Linked DNA regions of Pseudosulfitobacter pseudonitzschiae. The protein of the gene in region 1 binds, or shares a complex with, the protein of each later gene. Links are inferred from orthologs where the notes say so. Each region holds a gene or a part of one and is shown in the gene's direction. Other genes may lie near its edges.

Evidence for each region.
Region 2: the proteins of accC (region 1) and accD are in contact, whole or in part, in a solved structure (PDB 8UXZ), measured with the Escherichia coli proteins. The link is inferred for Pseudosulfitobacter pseudonitzschiae from one-to-one orthologs.

The regions. Positions count from the first base shown.
Region 1 is NZ_CP022415.1:989,166-999,622, reverse strand. The notes cover bases 7,094-10,037. They hold accC (acetyl-CoA carboxylase biotin carboxylase subunit), read left to right. Parts: upstream 7,094-7,861; coding sequence 7,862-9,214; downstream 9,215-10,037. Other genes in these bases: SULPSESMR1_RS04745 (DUF2155 domain-containing protein), read right to left, coding at 9,810-10,037; aat (leucyl/phenylalanyl-tRNA--protein transferase), read left to right, coding at 9,214-9,846; accB (acetyl-CoA carboxylase biotin carboxyl carrier protein), read left to right, coding at 7,357-7,851; SULPSESMR1_RS04765 (class I adenylate-forming enzyme family protein), read right to left, coding at 7,094-7,199. Also shown: SULPSESMR1_RS04795 (substrate-binding protein), read left to right, coding at 97-1,461; SULPSESMR1_RS04790 (branched-chain amino acid ABC transporter permease), read left to right, coding at 1,555-2,586; SULPSESMR1_RS04785 (branched-chain amino acid ABC transporter permease), read left to right, coding at 2,590-3,831; SULPSESMR1_RS04780 (ABC transporter ATP-binding protein), read left to right, coding at 3,844-4,605; SULPSESMR1_RS04775 (ABC transporter ATP-binding protein), read left to right, coding at 4,617-5,372; SULPSESMR1_RS04770 (hypothetical protein), read left to right, coding at 5,529-5,711; more of SULPSESMR1_RS04765, read right to left, coding at 5,736-7,093; more of SULPSESMR1_RS04745, read right to left, coding at 10,038-10,169; outer membrane lipid asymmetry maintenance protein MlaD, read right to left, coding at 10,166-10,457. UniProt on the Escherichia coli protein: This protein is a component of the acetyl coenzyme A carboxylase complex; first, biotin carboxylase catalyzes the carboxylation of the carrier protein and then the transcarboxylase transfers the carboxyl group to form malonyl-CoA.
Region 2 is NZ_CP022415.1:3,338,748-3,349,248, forward strand. Bases 7,514-10,501 are described here. They hold accD (acetyl-CoA carboxylase, carboxyltransferase subunit beta), read left to right. Parts: upstream 7,514-8,521; coding sequence 8,522-9,481; downstream 9,482-10,501. Other genes in these bases: SULPSESMR1_RS16410 (ABC transporter transmembrane domain-containing protein), read left to right, coding at 7,514-7,559; SULPSESMR1_RS16415 (CPBP family intramembrane glutamic endopeptidase), read left to right, coding at 7,556-8,461; SULPSESMR1_RS16425 (bifunctional folylpolyglutamate synthase/dihydrofolate synthase), read left to right, coding at 9,478-10,501. Also shown: SULPSESMR1_RS16385 (crotonase/enoyl-CoA hydratase family protein), read left to right, coding at 1-635; SULPSESMR1_RS16390 (hypothetical protein), read right to left, coding at 642-1,013; SULPSESMR1_RS16395 (DUF6478 family protein), read right to left, coding at 1,029-1,751; SULPSESMR1_RS16400 (hypothetical protein), read right to left, coding at 1,908-2,504; ilvD (dihydroxy-acid dehydratase), read right to left, coding at 2,485-4,248; more of SULPSESMR1_RS16410, read left to right, coding at 4,461-7,513.

The DNA.
Region 1 (10,457 bases):
CGATAACATATTTGCACTATGCACCAACAGGCGTGGTGCATGCGTTTGTGCGGACGGAGGAGTCGGCAGACGCTTTTCAACAACTGGGAGGATTTCATGTCCAATTCGAACTTCACACGCCGTGGCGTGCTCAAAACCGGCACCATTGCCGGTGCGGGCCTTGCGCTGCCGACGTATCTGAGTGCGGCCAGCCACGCGGGCTTTACCAATGCACCGACCGGCGACACGGTCACGCTGGGCTTTAACGTACCCCAATCCGGCCCCTACGCCGATGAAGGCGCCGACGAGTTGCGCGCCTTTGAACTGGCGGTCGAACACCTGAACGGCCAGGGCGACGGCGGTATGCTGAGCACCTTCTCGTCCAAAGTTCTGGACGGCACAGGTATCTTGGGCAAAAAAGTCGCATTCGTCACCGGCGACACGCAAACCAAATCGGACGCGGCGCGCGCATCGGCCAAGTCGATGATCGAAAAAGACGGCGCCGTCATGATTTCGGGCGGGTCTTCCTCGGGCGTGGCTGTGGCTGTGCAAGGTCTGTGTCAAGAAGCTGGCGTGATCTTCATGGCGGGTCTGACCCACTCGAACGACACCACCGGCAAAGACAAAAAAGCCAACGGTTTCCGCCACTTTTTTAACGCGTATATGTCCGCCGCCGCCCTCGCACCCGTGCTTGAGCAACTGTATGGTTCGGACCGCCGCGCATACCACCTGACCGCCGACTATACATGGGGCTGGACGCAAGAAGAATCGATCGCAGCCGCGACCGAAGCTTTGGGTTGGGAAACCGTCGAGAAGGTCCGCACGCCGCTGGCCTCGACCGACTTCTCGTCTTATATTGCGCCGGTTCTGAACTCGGGTGCCGATGTTCTGGTTCTGAACCACTACGGCGGGAACATGGTCAACTCGCTGACCAACGCCGTGCAGTTCGGCCTGCGTGAAAAGCAAGCCAATGGCAAGAACTTTGAAATCGTTGTGCCGCTCTACTCCGAACTGATGGCAAAAGGTGCGGGCAAAAACATTGCCGGCATCGTTGGTTCGCAAAACTGGGACTGGAAACTCGAAAACGAAAAAGGCGACCGCTATACGGGCACCAACGCTTTCGTCAAATCCTTTGGTGAAAAATACGGCTTCCCGCCCAGCCAGGCCGCTCAGACCTGCTATGCGCAAACGCTGCTGTATGCCGACGCAGTCACACGTGCCGGTTCGTTCAACCCTTGTGCCGTCGTCGAAGCCCTTGAAGGCTTTGAATTCGACGGTCTGGGCAACGGCCCGACCCTGTACCGTGCCGGCGATCACCAGTGCTTTAAGGACGTCGTTGTTGTGCGCGGCAAAGAGAATCCCGAGAACGAATACGATCTCGTGGAAATCGTCGAAGTCACGCCGACCGAACAGGTCACCTACCCCGACGATCACCCGATGTTCTCGGGCGGTGCACTGGGTTCGTGCAACCCCGGCGCCTAAAGCCGTTCTACGTGCGGGGCGGGCAACTGCCTGCCCCGCATCCCCCTGCCGCCTGCACACGCAGCTTTCCTGAAAATTAAAACGAGTGGGACGATGGATCAGATAATCCTTCAATTTCTCAACGGTTTGGACAAAGGCTCCGCTTATGCGTTGATCGCCCTTGGCCTGACCCTGATCTTTGGTACGCTGGGTGTGGTCAACTTTGCCCACGGTGCCCTGTTCATGATCGGCGCCTTTTGTGCTGTCACTGTGCAGCGCATCCTGACCCTGTCGACCGTCGTCGAGGATCCGACGAAAACCGATTTTCTGGGCAATCCCGCAAAAATCAGCACGCCCTATGTCGAAAGCTGGTTCGGCCCCGAAATGGGGGCTGCCCTGATCGACTGGTCGGTGCCGCTGGCGATCCTGTTTGCCATTCCGATCATGATTGCCATCGGTTTCATCATGGAACGCGGCCTGATCAAACATTTTTACAAACGCCCCCACGCCGACCAGATCCTTGTAACGTTCGGCCTGGCAATCGTGTTGCAAGAGGTCATCAAGGCGTTCTACGGTGCCAACCCGATCCCTACCGGCGCGCCCGAAGTGTTCCGCGGATCATTCGATTTCGGCGTGCTGATCGGTTTTGATCCCAATGCGATCATCTATCCCTACTGGCGCATGGTTTACTTTGCCTTTGCCGCCGTGATCATCGGGGCGGTTTTTGCATTCCTGCAATTCACTACCTTCGGCATGGTGGTGCGCGCAGGCATGGCCGACCGTGAAACCGTGGGCCTGCTGGGCATCAACATCGACCGCCGCTTTACCATCATGTTCGGCATCGCCGCCGCTGTGGCAGGGCTGGCAGGTGTGATGTATGCGCCCATCAACTCGCCCAACTATCACATGGGCATGGATTTTCTGGTGCTCAGCTTTGTTGTGGTCGTCGTCGGCGGCATGGGCTCTTTGCCCGGTGCGGTGCTGGCAGGCTTTTTGCTGGGGATTCTCGAAGCCTTTGCCTCCATGAACGAGATCAAGGCGATCTTCCCCGGTATCGACCAGATCATCATCTATGTGGTGGCTATCATTATCATTCTGACCCGTCCCCGTGGCCTGATGGGCCGCAAAGGCGTGATGGAGGAATAAGACATGCTCGGACTGACCAAAAAAGACTTTAACCTGTTCATGGTGGTTCTGGTGATGGTGGCGCTGGCCCCCTTCATTCTGAACCCCTTCCCCCAAGGGTCCAGCCTCGCGCAGATGTTCAACGCAGGCTATCCCGACCTGATGCAACGGTTCGTGATCTTCGGTATTCTGGTGATCGGTTTCAATATCCTGTTCGGCCTGACCGGCTATCTCAGCTTTGGTCACGCGGCCTTCTTGGGTGTCGGATCATACTCGGCCGTCTGGATGTTCAAACTGCTGGGCATGAACGTGATCCCCGGCATCCTGCTGTCGATGGTTGTGGCTGGCATCTTTGCGCTGGCCATCGGCTATGTCAGCCTGCGACGCTCGGGCATCTATTTCTCGATCCTGACGCTGGCTTTTGCGCAGATGTCATACAACCTTGCCTATTCGGTGCTGGGCAACCCGGCGTCGAACTTCAATCTGACCAACGGTGAAACCGGCCTGCAACTGCTGCTGACCGATCCGCGCGTGCTGGGGCAATCGACAACTGTCGACGGATCGCTGCCGGTGACCAACTTCTTTGGCATCGCTATGCGCGACAGCTTCGAGCTGCGTCTTGGTGACTGGCTGTTTACCTTTAATGCGGGTTACTACCTGTGCGGTATCATCATGCTGATCTCGTTCTATATCTCGATCCGCATCTTCCGCTCGCCCTTTGGCATGATGCTGCGGGCGGTGAAATCCAACCAGCAACGGATGAACTATACCGGCCTGAACACCAAGCCGTACACATTGGCCGCCTTTGTCATCTCGGGCATCTATGCCGGACTGGCGGGCGGATTGCTGTCCTCGATGGACCCGCTTGCGGGCGCCGAGCGGATGCACTGGACCGCCTCGGGCGAGATCGTGATCATGGCCATTCTGGGCGGTGTCGGCACCCTGATCGGGCCGATCCTTGGCGCAGGCTTTAACGAGTATTTCAAAAACATCCTGAGCAAGATCAACGACGGCGTGCTGCATCAATGGCTGGGTTTTCTGCCTGACGGTGTGGAAGATTTTCTTGTCACTATCATCCACCCCTTCGTTGGCAAGGGCTGGCATCTGACGCTGGGCCTGCTGTTCATGATCGTCATCATCTTCCTGCCCGGTGGTCTGGTCGAAGGCGGCAAACGTCTGGGCCGCATGATCTTTGGCCGCCCCAAACGCAACACAGCCGAAGCCGAGGCGGACGCCGCCAAACGGCGCAACCCCGCAGCCGAATAGGAGAGAGAGACGATGGGTATTCTCGAAGTTAAGAATGTCGGCAAGCGCTTTGGCGGGTTGCAGGCGCTGGGGGACGTAAATCTGAGCATTGCGGAAAACAGTGTGCACGCGATCATCGGGCCCAACGGAGCTGGGAAGTCGACGCTGCTAAACTGTCTGGTCGGCAAACTGATCCCCGACACCGGATCGGTGCTGTTCGACGGCCAGTCGGTATTGGGGCGCAAACCCTATGAAATCAACCAGATGGGCATCAGCCGCGTGTTCCAGACACCGGAAATATTTGGCGATCTGACGGTGATGGAAAACATGATGATCCCCTGCTTTGCCAAGCGGGACGGATCATTTGGGCTGAACGCGCTGACCAACATGTTGGACGACCGCGACATCGTGGAACGGGCCGAACATATGCTGGAAGAGATGAATATGTCAGACAAACGACATATGCATTCCGCATCGCTGTCGCGCGGTGACAAACGGCGGCTGGAGATCGGCATGTGCCTGTCGCAAGAACCCCGTCTGCTGCTGTTGGACGAACCCACCGCTGGCATGGCGCGGGCCGACACCAACAACACCATCGACCTGCTTAAGCAGATCAAGGATGAGCGCGACATTACAATCGCGATCATCGAGCACGACATGCATGTGGTGTTTTCGCTGGCCGAACGGATCACGGTTCTGGCACAGGGCACACCGCTGGTCGAAGACACACCCGACAAAATCAAGGGTCATCCCAAGGTGCGCGAAGCCTACCTTGGCGAAACCCAAGCAGCATAAGGACGGGCAGAATGAACACCAAACCCGACTTCTCGAAGAACGCCAACCACGCGGCGACCGCCCCCGCCTTTCTTTCGGTCTGGGACATGCACGCGTATTACGGCGAAAGCTATATCGTTCAAGGCGTCAGCTTTAACGTCCACGAGGGCGAAATTCTGGCCCTTCTGGGCCGCAACGGGGCGGGCAAGACATCCACCCTGCGGTCAATCGCGCGCATCGGGGACCCCGAGCTGCGCAAGGGCGAAATCTGGCTGGATCACAAGCCACTGCACAATATGTCCAGCCATGAAGCATCACAAGCCGGTCTTGGTCTGGTCCCCGAAGACCGGCGGATCATTCCTGGCCTGACGGTCGAGGAAAACCTGAAGTTGGCCCAGATCGCGCCCCCTGTAGGCTGGTCGATCCAGCGGCTTTATGACCTGTTCCCGCGTCTGGGCGAGCGGCGTATGCAAGAGGGCGTGACCCTGTCGGGCGGTGAACAACAGATGCTGGCGATAGCCCGCGCGCTGGCCCGCGACATCAAAGTGCTGTTGCTGGACGAACCCTATGAGGGGCTGGCCCCCGTCATCGTCGACGAGATCGAAAAGACACTGCGCATTATCAAGGATCAGGGCATCACCACAGTGATCGTCGAACAGAACGCTGTGCGCGCGCTCGAACTGGCGGATCGCGCAGTGATTCTTGACACTGGGGGCATCGTTTTTGACGGCACCGCCGCCGAAGTTCTCGAAAACAAGGAACTGCGCGAAGAGTATCTGGCGATCTAACCTTGCCTTATACAACTATAAACTGAAACCGGCCAAGTTGGCCGGTTTTGGGTGAACACTATCAGAACAACGCACGCCTGATCCAAGCCGACATGACCTTGGGTGGCAGCAGCGGTCTATAGACAACTATGGCACCCCATCGGTGGGGAAGTGCGCATGGGCGATGACAACGATTTTTACAGCGCTGTGCAGGATGGCACGAACGCCAGCAACTTCAATAACCCAACCGTCTTTGCCTCGAAGGTGCACGGCCACGACGTGTTGAACGGCCACGGTGGCGACGGTGCGTTGACCGGTGACAACTTTGTGGCGCCGGACGATGCGTTGATCACGGCCTAAGCCATTGGAATTGCGGGCTGTGTGTCAGAGCAGCGCCCGCAATTCCGTCTTCAACACCTTGCCGTAGTTGTTCTTGGGCAGGGCATCGACGTGGACATAGACTTTGGGTGCCTTGAACCGCGCGATGCGGTCGCGGCAAAGCGCGTCCAGTTCGGCTTTGGTGGCTGTGCCAACCACAAAGGCCACGACCTCCTCGCCCCAATCCGCATGTGGCCGCCCGACAACCGACACTTCGCGCACATCAGGATGGCTTTGCAGCACTTCTTCAACTTCGCGCGGATAGATGTTGCTTCCACCTGAAATAATCACATCCTTTGATCGGTCCTGAAGCGTCAGATAGCCGTGGGCGTCCAGCATTCCGATGTCGCCGGTCATCAGCCAGCCGTTACGCAGGGCGTCTGCCGTGGCGCGCGGATTGTTCCAATAGCCCAGCATAACGGGCGCGCCACGCACCATAATCTCGCCCGGTTGGCCAGCGGGCAGAAACGCCCCGTGGCTGTCGCAAATCCCCACTTCGACGCAAGACTGCGCCCGCCCCACCGAGGCCACCCGCGCCATATCATCGCCCGCCACATCCGCCCGTGACAGGGCCGTGATCGCCATCGGACATTCGCCCTGCCCATATATCTGCACGAACACATCCCCCAAAGCGGCGCGCGCGGCCAGAATATCAGCCAAATACATCGGCCCACCCGCGTAAACCACCGTGCGCAATCCTTGGCCGGACCGGGCAGATGCAGTCGCATAGGACGTCAAACGGGAGACCATCGTGGGCGCTGCGAACATATGAACGTCGCCAAAATATGCTGCCAGGTCAAGGATTTCCGCCGGATCAAAGCCACCAGAAGCGGGGCAGACATGGCGCGCGCCCACGCGCACGTGCATCAGGTTATACAAACCCGCACCGTGGCTCATTGGTGCCGCATAAAGTGCTGCATCGCTGCCTTTAACCTGATCCACATCGGCAAAGAAGCTGAGCGCCATGGCCATCAGATTGCCATGCGACAGCATAACCCCCTTGGGTTTGCCCGTGGTACCCGAGGTGTAAAACAGCCACGCCAGATCAAATTCAGCGCGGTCCACAGGGCGGATGACCGGTGTGGCTTGGGGCAGATCCTCGACAATTCGGACAGTCACCTTGGCGGCGCGCAAAGCGCCCGCCTGCGCTGTCGTGGCAAAAACCACCTTTGCGCCGGAATCCTCCAGAATGAATGCCGCCTCGCGCCCGTGCAGCTTGGCGTTAACCGGCACAACACAAACGCCCGCGTACCAACAGCCCCACATAACCACAAGGAAATCGGGCACATTCGCCATGAATATGGCCACCCGGTCACCGGGCACCACACCCTGTGCGCCCAACCAACCTGCCAGTTCGCGCGCCAGCCGATCGAATGTGCCATAATCGGCCACCGCTTCGGTGCCCAGATACAACGCCTGCGCACGCGGGTCTGCTGCCGCCGACCGCTCAAGCCATGTTGCCAGATTCATCCCCTGCCCCCCGCACGCCTATTGCCCGCATTATGGCTTGGGCAGGCACCTGCTTCAATCTGCCAAAGCCATGCTTTCCAATGCAGCACTTCTGGCCTATAACCTGACCCCAGAACAGGGGGCGTTCAACGCCCCTGACAAGAGGTCGAGGACGACAATGACAAAGAACAAACACGACGACGACGTGGCCTTTATCAAGGCGCTGGCCGAGCTGCTGCGCGAAAACGATCTGACAGAGCTTCAGGTCAAACGCGACTATGCCGAAGATGACAGTCTGAACGTGCGCGTCACACGCGAACACCCGCCCGTGGCCGGCTATGCCCCCGCCCCGGCCCAGACTTCCGCAGCCCCTGCCGCTGCTGCCCCTTCCGCCGCCGCCGTTGCGGCACCCGCTGCAAACGAAGACCCCGCAGACCATCCCGGTGCAGTGACCTCGCCGATGGTTGGCACCGTTTACATGCAAGCCGAGCCCGGTGCGCCCTCGTTCATCTCGGTCGGGACCACCGTTACCGAAGGCGACACGCTGCTGATCGTCGAAGCGATGAAAACCATGAACCACATTCCAGCCCCGCGTGCTGGCACCGTCAAGCGTATCCTTGTGGATGATGGCGCGGCGGTCGAATTTGGCGCTCCGCTTGTGATCCTGGAATAAGGATCTGACAATGTTTAATAAAATCCTGATTGCCAACCGTGGAGAGATTGCCCTGCGCGTCATCCGCGCGGCCCGCGAAATGGGAATCGGCAGTGTTGCGGTCCATTCGACCGCCGATAGTGATGCAATGCACGTGCGCATGGCAGACGAAAGCGTCTGCATCGGCCCGCCCGCATCCGCACAGTCCTATCTGTCGATCCCATCGATCATCGCAGCCTGCGAAATCACTGGAGCCGAGGCGATTCACCCCGGCTATGGTTTCCTGTCCGAAAATGCCAGCTTTGTGCAGATTATTCAGGATCATGACCTGACCTTTATCGGCCCGACCGCCGACCACATCCGAGTCATGGGCGACAAGATCACTGCCAAGGATACGATGAAAAAGCTGGGCGTGCCCTGTGTGCCCGGATCCGATGGCGGCGTGGACACGCTGGAAGACGCCAAGCGTATTGGCGTCGAAATGGGCTATCCCGTCATCATCAAGGCAACGGCCGGTGGTGGGGGCAAGGGCATGAAAGTCGCCCAATCCGCCGCCGAGATGGAAAAGGCGTTTATGACCGCCCGCGCCGAGGGCAAATCGAACTTCGGCAACGACGAAGTCTATATCGAGAAATATCTAACCACGCCGCGCCACATCGAAATTCAGGTCTTTGGCGACGGCAAGGGCAACGCGGTGCATCTGGGCGAGCGGGACTGTTCGCTGCAACGGCGTCACCAGAAAGTGTTCGAAGAGGCACCCGGCCCCACGATCACCCAAGAAGAACGCGACCGCATTGGCAAAATCTGCGCCGACGCCTGCGCCAACATCAACTATATCGGTGCGGGCACGATCGAATTTCTGTATGAAAACGGCGAGTTCTATTTTATCGAAATGAACACCCGTCTTCAGGTGGAGCACCCTGTAACCGAAGGGGTTTTCGGCGTCGATCTGGTGCGTGAACAAATCCGTGTGGCCGCTGGCCTGCCGATGTCGTTCACGCAGGACGATCTGAAGATCAACGGCCACGCTATCGAAGTCCGCATCAACGCCGAGCGTTTGCCCAATTTTGCGCCCTGCCCCGGCCGGATCACGCAATATCATGCGCCTGGCGGTCTGGGCGTTCGGATGGATTCAGCCCTCTATGACGGCTATTCGATCCCGCCCTATTACGACAGCCTGATCGGCAAGCTGATCGTTCATGGTCGTGACCGGCCCGAAGCACTGGCGCGTCTGCACCGTGCCTTGGGCGAACTGATCGTGGACGGGGTGGACACCACCATCCCGCTGTTTGATGCGCTGCTGCAAGAGCCTGACATCCATTCGGGCAACTACAACATTCACTGGCTGGAACACTGGCTGGAGACGCATCTGCAGCCTGCATAATGGATCTCACGCCAGAGATTCTGCTGCACGGCTACAGCATCGGGATTTTCCCGATGGCAGAACACCGCGACGATCCGGAAATTTTCTGGGTCGATCCGCGCAGGCGCGGGGTCATGCCGCTGGACGGGTTCCACATGTCCCGCAGCCTTGCCCGCGCCATGCGGCGCAGTACTTGGCGGGTGGCGATCAACGCAGACTTCGACGGCACCGTCGAAGCCTGTGCCGACCGCGCCGAAACCTGGATCAATGCCGAGATTCGCAGCCTTTACAATGCCCTGCACAATCTGGGACACGCTCATTCCTTCGAGATTCACGAAGGGCGGGAACTGGTAGGCGGAGTTTACGGGGTGACCTTGGGCACTGCGTTCTTTGGCGAAAGCATGTTTTCACGGCGCACAAATGCATCCAAAATGGCACTGGGGGCCTGTGTTGATCATCTGCGACGTTGCGGTTTTACCCTGTTCGACACGCAGTTTCTGACCGACCATCTGGCATCGCTGGGTGGTATCGAAGTGTCACGCGCGGCCTATCACAAGATGTTGGAGCGTGCGTTAAACGGCAAGGCCAGCTTTACCACGCTGCCCCCCGCCACCCTTCAGGAGGTGGTGCAGCGCAGCACCCAAACGTCGTAGCGCGGGTGTTCCATAGCACTTAGCGCCGGAGACGAGGCGATCATCCAGCCGGAAAAAATCACCCCTTCACGGCCCTGCTGACTAACTTCAATCGAAGCAAATGCATCGCCCGCAGGGTTGCCCGCAGGATAGCGGCATTCGCGCAGCACGATGTTCAGATGTCCGAACTTAAAGCTTTGGCCTGCAGCAATTTCCATATCGGTGACGTGGCCGTTGAACGTGTCCAACCCACGCAAAACCGCGCCGTCCGCAGTTGCGGTTTCTTGCGCGGCCACAGGCACCGCAAGGGCCATCAGCCCCAAAGCCATCAAAAGGCGTTTCACTGTGCCGCCTCTTCACTGCCGCCGCTGACGAATTTCAACAACAGTGAAATCAGGGACACGGCCCCTTGGGTGTCGGCGATCACATCGCCCGGCTCGAAGTAAAAGGGCGATCCACCGGGGAATATCTCGACAAAATTGCCGCCCAGCAACCCTTCGGAGCTGATCACGATGGCGCTGTCGTCAGGAATTTCGATAGATTTGGACACCGCCACAGTGGTATCTGCGCGAAAAGTTTCAGGGTTCAGCGAAACACCAGACACGGTGCCCACCTTGACGCCCGCCAACCGC
Region 2 (10,501 bases), 2.4 Mb from region 1 along the record:
CTCGCGCGGTTGTTCTGAACGCACAGGGTGATCATTTTTGTGCCGGATTGGATTTGGTTGAACACCACACCGAAAACCGCCGTCCCGAAGATTTTATGCACCTGTGCCTGCGCTGGCACGAAGCATTCAACAAGATGGAATATGGCGGCGTCCCAATCATCGCAGCGCTGAAGGGGGCCGTGGTTGGCGGTGGACTTGAATTGGCGTCAGCCGCCCATGTGCGCGTGATGGACCCGACAACCTATTTCGCCCTGCCCGAAGGCCAGCGTGGTTTGTTCACTGGCGGTGGTGCAACGATTCGCGTGGCCGATCTGGTGGGTAAGGCGCGGATGATCGACATGATGCTGACGGGCCGTGTCTATAAAGAGGACGAGGCCGTGCAGGTGGGGCTTGCCCAATACCGCGTAAAAGACAGCCAAACCAAGGCGCTGGAACTGGCGCGCACCGCAGCACAGAACCCGCCGCTGTCAAATTTTGCAATCTGTTCGGCCATCAGCCACATGCAGAATATGTCGGCACTGGATGCGGCCTATGCTGAAAGCGTGGTGGCCGGCATCGTCAACACCCAAGAAGCCTCGCGCGACCGGCTGGATGCTTTTGCCAAAGGTACAGCGGCGCGCGTGCGCCCGGACTGATCCCGTTTAGGTCGTTTCGACACAATGACGACGGAAGGCGCGCTTGAGCATGTCCAGCTCGGCGCGCAGCAGGTCTATTTCGGCGCGGATGTCGTCGCCCAGCACTTCGCCCGCAATCAGGTGAAAATGCGCCAGCTTGGTGCCGTCTTTGGCGTCGGTGATAACAAAGGTCTGAACTCCTTCGGTGATGGCCTCGGCGGGGATCGGCACTTGCAACAGCCAGTGCCCCTGTTCGTGGTCCTCGGTCAGCTGCACGTTGGCAACTGGTTTATCCAGATTGTGCACGGCCAGTTTCGGCACCTCGGTGCTTTCCGAACTGACGATGCCCTGCCAGATGCCGTTGATGATCTTGGTGCCTGTGACGGTCAGAATGCTCATGAGTTCGGCCTTTCGTTACAGGGCAGCGCGCGGGCGGCGTGAGAATGTAAGGTCGCGCAAAATTACCTGATTCATCTCGGGCCCTTCAAAGATCAGATCGACCCAGACTTTTTCCACCCGTTTTTCGTTCAGGTTGGAATAGGCCAGATCGAATTCAACCACGATGTCTTCTTCATGCAAGGGCAATTCGCGTACGATCTGTTCGGTGTTGGGGCCGTGTTTGATATTGAGCCGAGCGAAGATTTCCAGCGGTTTTTCCATCTCGACGATGCATGACATGCGCACCAAATGCGTCCGACGCAGACCTTCTGCCGCCGCTTCGGGCAGGTCCACCACCAGCGACAGAAATGATCCGTCAAAGCTGAACACGTCCATGCGCAGACCATAGGGCGCGATGTCTTCCTCGCGGGTGTTGCGCAGTTGGCGAAGGGTCAACTCGCTTAGCTTGCAGTCGTGAAACAGGGTCACTTCGCTGCCCAGCATGGATTTTGTCTGAACCGACGACATGCCCGGCCTGTGCAGCGGCCCGCGCCAAAGTTCCGGTCGCCATGCCCAATCCGAATTATGTGGTTTCGCAAACCTGGTCGACCCGATCACCGGCAGCGCCAGACGTTCGTCGGCGGTGTGAATCAACCTGTCGATATGCGCCCGCATCAGCCGTGCGCTGTTACGCAACTGACGCAGGGTGTGCAGGTTCACGTTGCCTGCATTGCGTGCGGCACGCGCCCAGCGGCGCATGGTACGTTTATGCGACAAACGCTCTAGTAAACTGATCTTGTTTTCTGCCACGGGCCGTTTCGCCTCTGGTGCTGCTCTTTCGCTATCTAACGAAAAGCTTTCTATCAAATAAACCGGCAATCGCAGGCGCGGCGCGAATTTCAGCGGTTGTGGTATTTAGTCAGGCGTCGTCGGTGCAATCGCAAGGGCTGTGACAGGGGTCGCTGCACGCACGCGGGTGCGTTGCATCAATTGATCCAGAATACGGCCACCTTCGCTGCCAATTGCGCCGCTGTCGTCGGTCCCGTATATCGCCAAACCGATGCGATGTGGCCCAACCTGACCGGCGCCGCGCCAGTGGGTGGCCGACAGGCCCTTGCGGGCCGGTTCGGTACCCTGAACCTGTAGTAAAACAGTGTCTCTGGTCTCTTTCTTGTCCAGGACAGTGCCATCGGACAGGGCGGCCTGCATCGCTGTAGCAGTGATCGGCGGGGCGTCTGCGGGGGATCTGGTCAGGCTGACGGTGATCAGCCCCAAGGGTGCGCCAAAGGCCCCGTCCGGATCGCCCAGCGTGTCGCAGCGGGCCAGCAGCGCAAAGTCAGCTTTCAGGCTGCGCCGGTCGATACAAAAGCCGTCTGGCGCCACAAGGGTCACGGAACCATTGGCCATCGCTGTTTCGCGCAGCGGCGCGTTTGTCGCGCCGCCGCCCACATCACATCCCGCAAGGGCGATCAGCCCCGCAAGGATGGCACCTTTACAGGTCCCAATATTCATGCCGCTCAAGCTTGGCACCGGGATGGGTGACCGCCCCTTTGTACGTCGCACCGACCAGTTGCGCATACTTCCACAGCGCACCTGCGCCATAGATCGTTTCACGCGGGCCTTTCCAGTTGGCCTTGCGCTCTTCCAGTTCGTCATCGCTTAGCGCCACGTTGATAGTGCCCTCGATGGCGTTGATGGTGATCACATCGCCATCTTTCAGGAACGCAATCGGCCCGCCATGTGCGGCCTCTGGTCCGACGTGACCCACACAGAACCCGCGGGTCGCACCCGAGAAACGACCGTCGGTGATCAGCGCCACCTTTTTGCCCATGCCCTGACCGGACAGGGCTGCGGTGGTCGCCAGCATCTCACGCATACCCGGACCACCCGAAGGGCCCTCGTTGCGGATGACGAACACGTCACCTTCTTCATAGGTGCGTTTCTGTACAGATTCGAACGCATCTTGTTCACATTCGAAGACGCGTGCAGGACCGGTAAAGATCTGGTGCTGGGCTTCCATGCCCGCAACCTTCACGATGGCACCCTCGGGGGCGATGTTGCCCTTGAGGCCGACAACGCCGCCGGTTTTGGTCAGCGGAGTCTCGATCGGATAGATCACCTTGCCGTCTGCTTCGAGGTCGATCTTGTCCAGCTCTTCGCCGATGGAGTAGCCGGTGGCGGTCATGCAATCTTCGTGGATCAAGCCCGCTTTGCGCAGTTCCTTCATCACGACAAAAATGCCGCCTGCCTCGTAGAGGTCTTTGGCCACATATTGGCCGCCCGGTTTTAGGTCGACGAAATAGGGCGTCTCGCGGAAGATGTCGCAGACGTCATCAAGGAAAAAGTCGATGCCTGCCTCGTGTGCCATTGCGGGCAGGTGCAGACCCGCGTTGGTCGACCCGCCGGTGCAGGCCACAACGCGCGCGGCGTTTTCCAACGACTGGCGCGTGACGATGTCACGGGCACGGATGTTTTTCTCGATCAGGTTCATCACCGCTGCACCGGACGCTTCGGCGTATTGGTCGCGGCTTTCGTAGGGTGCAGGCATGCCCGAGGAGTTAGGCAGCGCAAGGCCGATTGCCTCGGACACGCAGGCCATAGTGTTGGCGGTAAACTGGCCACCGCAGGCACCGGCGGACGGGCAGGCGACGCGTTCCAGAACGTCCAGCGCCGCGTCGGACATATCGCCGTTCTGGTGGCGACCAACCGCCTCGAACATATCCTGAACGGTCAGGTCACGGTTGGCGAAATCGGCTGGAACCGCAGGGTTGTTCGGTGCCTTGCCCGGCAGGATCGACCCGCCATAGAGAAAGACCGACGGCACGTTCAGACGGATCATTGCCATCATCATACCCGGAAGCGATTTGTCGCAACCCGCAAGGCCGACCAGCGCGTCATAGCAGTGGCCGCGCATTGTCAGCTCGACTGTGTCGGCAATCGCCTCGCGCGATGCCAGCGACGACCGCATGCCTTCGTGGCCCATGGCGATGCCGTCAGTGACGGTGATCGTGGTGAACTCGCGCGGCGTGCCAAAGGCGGATTTGACGCCCATCTTGACCGCTTGGGCCTGACGGTTCAACGAAATGTTGCAAGGGGCCGCTTCGTTCCAGCAGGTAGCGACACCGACCAGAGGCTGGTGAATCTCCTGCTCGGTCATGCCCATGGCATAATAATATGACCGGTGCGGCGCGCGTTCGGGCCCCTCGGTCACATGACGGCTTGGCAATTTGGATTTGTCGAATTTGCCCTTGAGCATTTTGGCCTCCCGATGATGCGTTGTCTTTGCAATAACGGGCGGCGGTTTAAGGTACAAGATGCAAGGCAGATAAGTAAAACAGGCGCGTGCTGTATGATTGCACAGATGCAAGGCCGCTGACGCACAGCGCCGCAGCTTGATTTAACCTGTTGCGGCACATACTTTTGTCTACTGAATTCCCTCGCGCCCGCGCGGCAAACCTAGGCGGGTCTATGGAACCATCACTTTTCAGTTTCATCTGGAGATATTCCAAACGCGAACAGGTGCTATTGCTGCTGGTCACGCTGGTCACTTTTCCGTTTCTTTACGCCACGCTGGAACTGCCCAAACGGATCATCAACGACGCCATTGGTGCCGATTCCGATACCATACCGCTGTTGGGGGTCGATCTGGCGCAAGTCGAATTCCTGATGTTGCTGTGCGGCCTCTATCTGCTGGCCGTGCTGGTGCATGGCCTGCTGAAAATGCGCCTGAACACGATGAAAGGGATCGTATCCGAACGGATGTTGCGCCGCCTGCGCTATACGTTGATCGCACGCATGATGCGGTTTCCGCGCAGCTATTTCCGCACCACATCGCAGGGTGAAATGGTCAGCATGGTCACGTCCGAGGCCGAGCCGATGGGCGGGCTGATGGGCGATGCGCTGGCGCAACCGGTGTTTCAGGCGGGGCAGATGGTGATCATCGTGGTGTTCCTGTTTGCGCAAAGCATCTGGTTCGGGCTGGCCGGTGTTGCGCTGATTCCATTGCAGGCGTGGCTGATACCGATGCTGCAACGGCAGATCAATGTGCTGAACAAGGCGCGGATCGTCGAAGTGCGCGCGCTGTCCTCGGAAATCGGGGAAAGTGCGGCAGGTGTAACCGATCTGCGCACCAATGGCGGCTGGCGCTACCGGTTGGCACAGTTCACCGACCGGTTGGGGCGGTTGTTCGATATCCGCTACAAGATTTACCAAAAGAAATTTTTCATGAAGTTTCTCAATAACTTCATTACCCAGCTGACGCCGTTCTTTTTCTATTCCGTGGGCGGCTATCTGGCGATCAAAGGCCAGATTTCGGTGGGGGCGCTGGTTGCAGCCCTTGCCGCCTACAAAGACCTGTCAAGTCCGTGGAAAGAACTGCTGACTTATTACAACCAAGTGCAGGATATGTCGGTGCGCTGGGAGGTTGTGACCGAACGCTTTGATCCCAAAGGGTTGATTGATGCCGACAAATTCGAAGGAGCGCCCAAGACCATTCCGCATCTGGACGGTGACATCGTGCTGGATGGGGTCTCTGTGCGCAACGCGGACAGTAACATGGTGCTGGAGAACATCAGCCTGACCATCCCTGCGGGTGCGCGGGTTGCCATTCAGGTTGCCAGCCAGATCGAAAGGACCGCGCTGGCCGAAGTTCTGACGCGCGAGGTGACGCCGACGCGGGGGCGTGTGACCATGTCGGGGCACGATCTGGCAGACCTGCATCAGGCGGTGATCGCCGCGCGCATAGGCTATGCCCATTCGCGGCCCTATCTGTTCGACGGCACGTTGGGCAGCAATCTGTTGATGCCCTTGATGACCAGCCCGCGCACAGTGCTGTGGGACCCGGGCAAAAAGGACCGCGCAGGCATCGAGGCGGGACGGGCGGGCAACAGTCTGGACAGTCTGCGTGCCGATTGGGTCGATCCGGGACTGGCTGGTCTGAACGACCCCGGCGAGATCCGCGCATGGTGGTTCAAGCTGGTCAATGCTGTTGGCATCGAGGACCAGATGGTGCGCCGCATGATGGCTTCTGCCATCAATCTGGCCCAGCATCCGAAGTTGGCCCAGTCCATCGTCGCCCTGCGCCCCGAGATCGAGCGCCGGTTGGCCGCCTCTGGTCTGGATGAAGTGGTCAACCGCTTTTATCCGGACCGGTTCAACCCGTCGCTGCCGCTGGGCGGCAACCTGTTGTTCGCGGTCCCGAGGTTCAGCATCAGCCAGCAGGCATTGGTCGACGAGGGCCGTTTCCTGAGCCTGATCACCGAGAAGGGGCTGGCCGAACAGGGCATCGCGATTTCGCAGACGCTGATGGAAACTCTGCTGCAAACATTTGGGCGGGACGGCACCAGCCACCCGCTGTTCACTGCTCTGGGAATCGAAGAAGAGATGTACGAGCAGTTGGTCGACATCGCCGAGCGTCGCCGCTTGAGCGGTGATGCGGCGCTGAGCGATGACGAATTCGCGCTGCTTTTAACCGTGCCCTTTGCGCTGACGGCTGAACAGCTGGGCGCGGCTTTTCCCGAAAGCTTCAAGGATGAAATCCTGAAAATCCGCCGCGAACACGGCGCATCCCTGCGGACGATGATGACGGATATGTTCGTGCCCATCGCTCCGGAAAACTACCTACCGCTTTTGACGATTCTGGAAAACGCATTGTATGGCCGCGTGTCCGCGATGGCGGGGGCGCGGGCCAGTGAGGTCGAAGATCTGGTCTGCGGGCTGCTGATCGACGAAGGGCTGCAAGAGCTGGTGGCCGAGACCATCTTTGACATTCCCACAGGTCTGGCCGGCATCAAGATTCCGACAGTGTTTCAGGAACGCGCGGCCTTCAGTCGTGCAGCAATCAAACGGCCCGACATTCTGGTTCTGGACCGCGCATTGGCCAGCCACAACAGCGTGCAGCGTCGTTCTGCACGCAGCGGTTTGCGCGACCTTCTGCCCCGGTCGACGCTGATTTTCATGGAGGAATCCTTTGAAAACCCGGATGCTTATGACTTGTTCGTCGAGATCAGGAACGGGCGCATCGACGGCATCCTGACCAACGACAGCGAAGACGAAACCAGTTCCGGCGCGGATGATCTGCGGCGCAAACTGCGGGTGATCGGACGTACCGAACTGTTCGGGAAAATGGATGCGCGCAACCAGCGTCTGCTGGCCTTTGCTGCACAATGGTATCCCGTAGAGGCGGGTCAGCGGATTTTCTCGACCATGGAACCCGCGGATGCTGCTTATCTGTGCGTCTCCGGGCAGGCTCTGATGAGTTACCGTGACGCGGAGGGCAAAAGCCATCCGGTGACCACCGTCAATCCGGGTAGGGTGATCGGTGATTTGTCGATTATCCTGAACGAGCCACGCCAGATGGATTTGACCGCCACGACCGACGGCAAATTCCTGCGGCTGGGCGCCGAAGAGTTCCGCGCCGTTTACGAGAATGACACCGGCGTGCTGCTGCAACTGTTGCAAAGCGTCGGCACCCATCTGAGCGGGGCTGCAGACCTGTTACGCGACGCACGGCTGGACCTGACCGAACCGCGCGGGCCGGTGGTGCCCTCGCTGGAGGATGAAGAATGATCCGTCCACTTGCCGCCTATGCACCGCATCAGACGTTTGTCGCTCCGGCGCGGGCGCGTGCCCAGCTGTGGCGGTTGGCCGTGGGGTTGGTGTTGGGCGGCGCCGGTTATATCGTGCTGGCCCAATTTTTCTACGACACGCTGATTGCGTTGTATGTACCCGACGATGCAACGGCCTTTGCCGAAGAACTGCAAAGCGGCAGCACGCCCTTTGCCATGTTTGCCCTGCTGTTCAGCTTTGGCGCGATGACCCTGACGCTGGCGCTGGTTGTGGCGATGGTTCACAACCGCTCTGTCCTGACCCTGCTGGGTCCGTTGCGCCCTTTTGCGAAACAGTTTCAGCAGGCTGCGGTGGCAGTGGTGGTGCTGTCTGGTGCGTTGTGGATTTTGCCGCCTTGGGGGATGGAGCCGCCGATGCTGCCAGGGCTGCCCGTTGGCCTGTGGGCCGGATTGCTGCCCCTGTCGCTTTTGGCGGTTCTGGTGCAGGTCAGCGCCGAAGAACTTCTGTTTCGCGGCTATCTCCAGCAGCAACTGGCCGCGCGGTTTGCGTCTCCGCTGGTGTGGATGGTGCTGCCGTCGGCATTGTTCGCGCTGGGCCATTATGCGCCCGCGGTGGCGGGCGGCAATGCAATCTGGATCGTGGCTTGGGCAGGCATCTTTGGCCTGTTGATGGCCGATCTGACCGCGCGGTCCGGCACTCTTGGCCCTGCGATTGCTGTGCATTTCATCAATAACGTAATTGCTATGGTGCTTACGGCAATGCCCGATGATCTGTCTGGCCTTGCGCTGTATCTGATGCCGTTCTCGTTGGCGGATGAAGCTGCGGTGGCGCAATGGTTGCCGGTAGACTTCGGGATCATGCTGACCAGCTGGCTGGCCGTGCGTCTTACCCTGCGCCGTTGATTGCAATTGTCGGTCTTGGGCATTATCTGGGGGACCAACAGGCCAGCAGAAAGTGCACACATGAACTGGATCAACAACTACGTCCGGCCCCGGATCAACTCGATTTTTTCGCGTCGCGAGACACCGGACAATCTGTGGACCAAATGCGATGAGTGCGGCACCATGCTGTTCCACCGCGAGGTTAGCGACAATCTGAACGTCTGCACCAATTGCGGCCACCACATGAATATCACTCCGCGCGACCGCTTTCGTGCACTGTTCGATGGCGGTATCTTTACACAGGTCAGCGTGCCGACGCCCAACACCGACCCGCTGCATTTTCGCGATCAAAAGAAATACCCCGACCGGATGAAAGCCGCCCAGAAGGCCACCGGTGAAGCCGAGGCGATGTTGGTCGCCACAGGCGAGATCGGGCGCACTCCCATTGTGGCCTGCGCGCAGGACTTTACCTTCATGGCAGGTTCTATGGGCATGTACGTTGGCAACGCGATCATTGCCGCCGCCGAAGAGGCGGTAAAGCTGAAGCGGCCGCTGATTCTGTTTTCCGCCGCCGGTGGTGCGCGCATGCAGGAAGGTATCCTGTCGCTGATGCAAATGCCCCGCACCACGGTTGCCGTGCAGATGCTGAAAGAGGCGAATCTGCCCTATATCGTCGTGCTGACCCACCCGACCACGGGTGGCGTGACGGCGTCATATGCGATGCTGGGCGACGTGCATATTGCCGAACCCAATGCGTTGATCTGCTTTGCAGGGCCGCGTGTGATTGAACAGACCATTCGCGAAAAACTGCCCGAGGGGTTCCAGCGTGCCGAATATCTGCTGGACCACGGGATGCTGGATCGCGTGACCCCACGCACCGAGTTGCGTGACGAGTTGATTACGATCACTCGTATGCTTTTGGGGCTGCCGCCCGCTGTCAAAGGCGATTTGCCCGCACCCGAACCGGCCATCGAAGCACCCAAAACCACTTCTGCCCCGACGCCTGCGGCGCAGCCTGCGCCGACATCATCCAAAAAATGACCGCGGACGGTTCTGATGTCATCCTGCAACGGATGATGGCGCTGCACCCCAAGATCATCGACCTGACGCTGGACCGTGTCTGGCGTTTGCTGGATGCGCTGGGCAACCCGCAGAACGATCTGCCGCCGGTAATTCACATTGCGGGCACCAACGGCAAAGGATCGACTCAGGCGATGATCCGCGCAGGGCTTGAGGCGGCAGGCAAGCGTGTACATGCTTATACCTCGCCGCATCTGGCGCGATTTCACGAACGTATCCGGCTGGCAGGTGAACTGATTTCCGAGGACGCGCTGAGCGCGGTTCTGGACGAGTGTTATGCGGCCAACAACGGCGAAACGATCACTTATTTCGAGATTACGACCATCGCCGCGATCCTTGCCTTTGCGCGCACCCCTGCGGATTACACTTTGCTTGAGGTGGGTCTGGGCGGACGTCTGGACGCCACCAATGTGATCGAAAAACCTGCGATGACGGTGATTACGCCGGTCAGCATAGATCACCAGCAGTTTCTGGGCGACACATTGGCCCAGATTGCGGGCGAAAAGGCGGGAATTATCAAACGCGGCGTGCCCTGCGTGGTTGGACCGCAGGACGCCGCCGCGCTGGATGTGATCGAAGGCGTCGCCGCCCGTCTGGGCGCGCCGCTGATGGTCTATGGCCAGCACTGGCACATCGGACCTGATCACGGGCGCATGGCATTTCAGGACGACGGCGGCCTGCTGGATCTGCCCTTGCCCAATCTGATCGGGGCGCATCAGATCCAGAACGCAGGCGCGGCGCTGATGGTGTTGCGCGATCTGGGCATGGACGAGGCTGCCTGCACTGCCGCTGTCACCGGTGCGCAATGGCCCGCGCGGATGCAGCGGCTGCGCACGGGGCCGCTGGCCGAGCGTGCAGGCGCTGCCGAATTGTGGCTGGACGGCGGACACAATCCGGCGGCAGGCGAGGCATTGGCGCATGTGCTTGCCAACTTGCCCGACCGGCGCACACATTTGATCTGCGGCATGCTGAACACCAAGG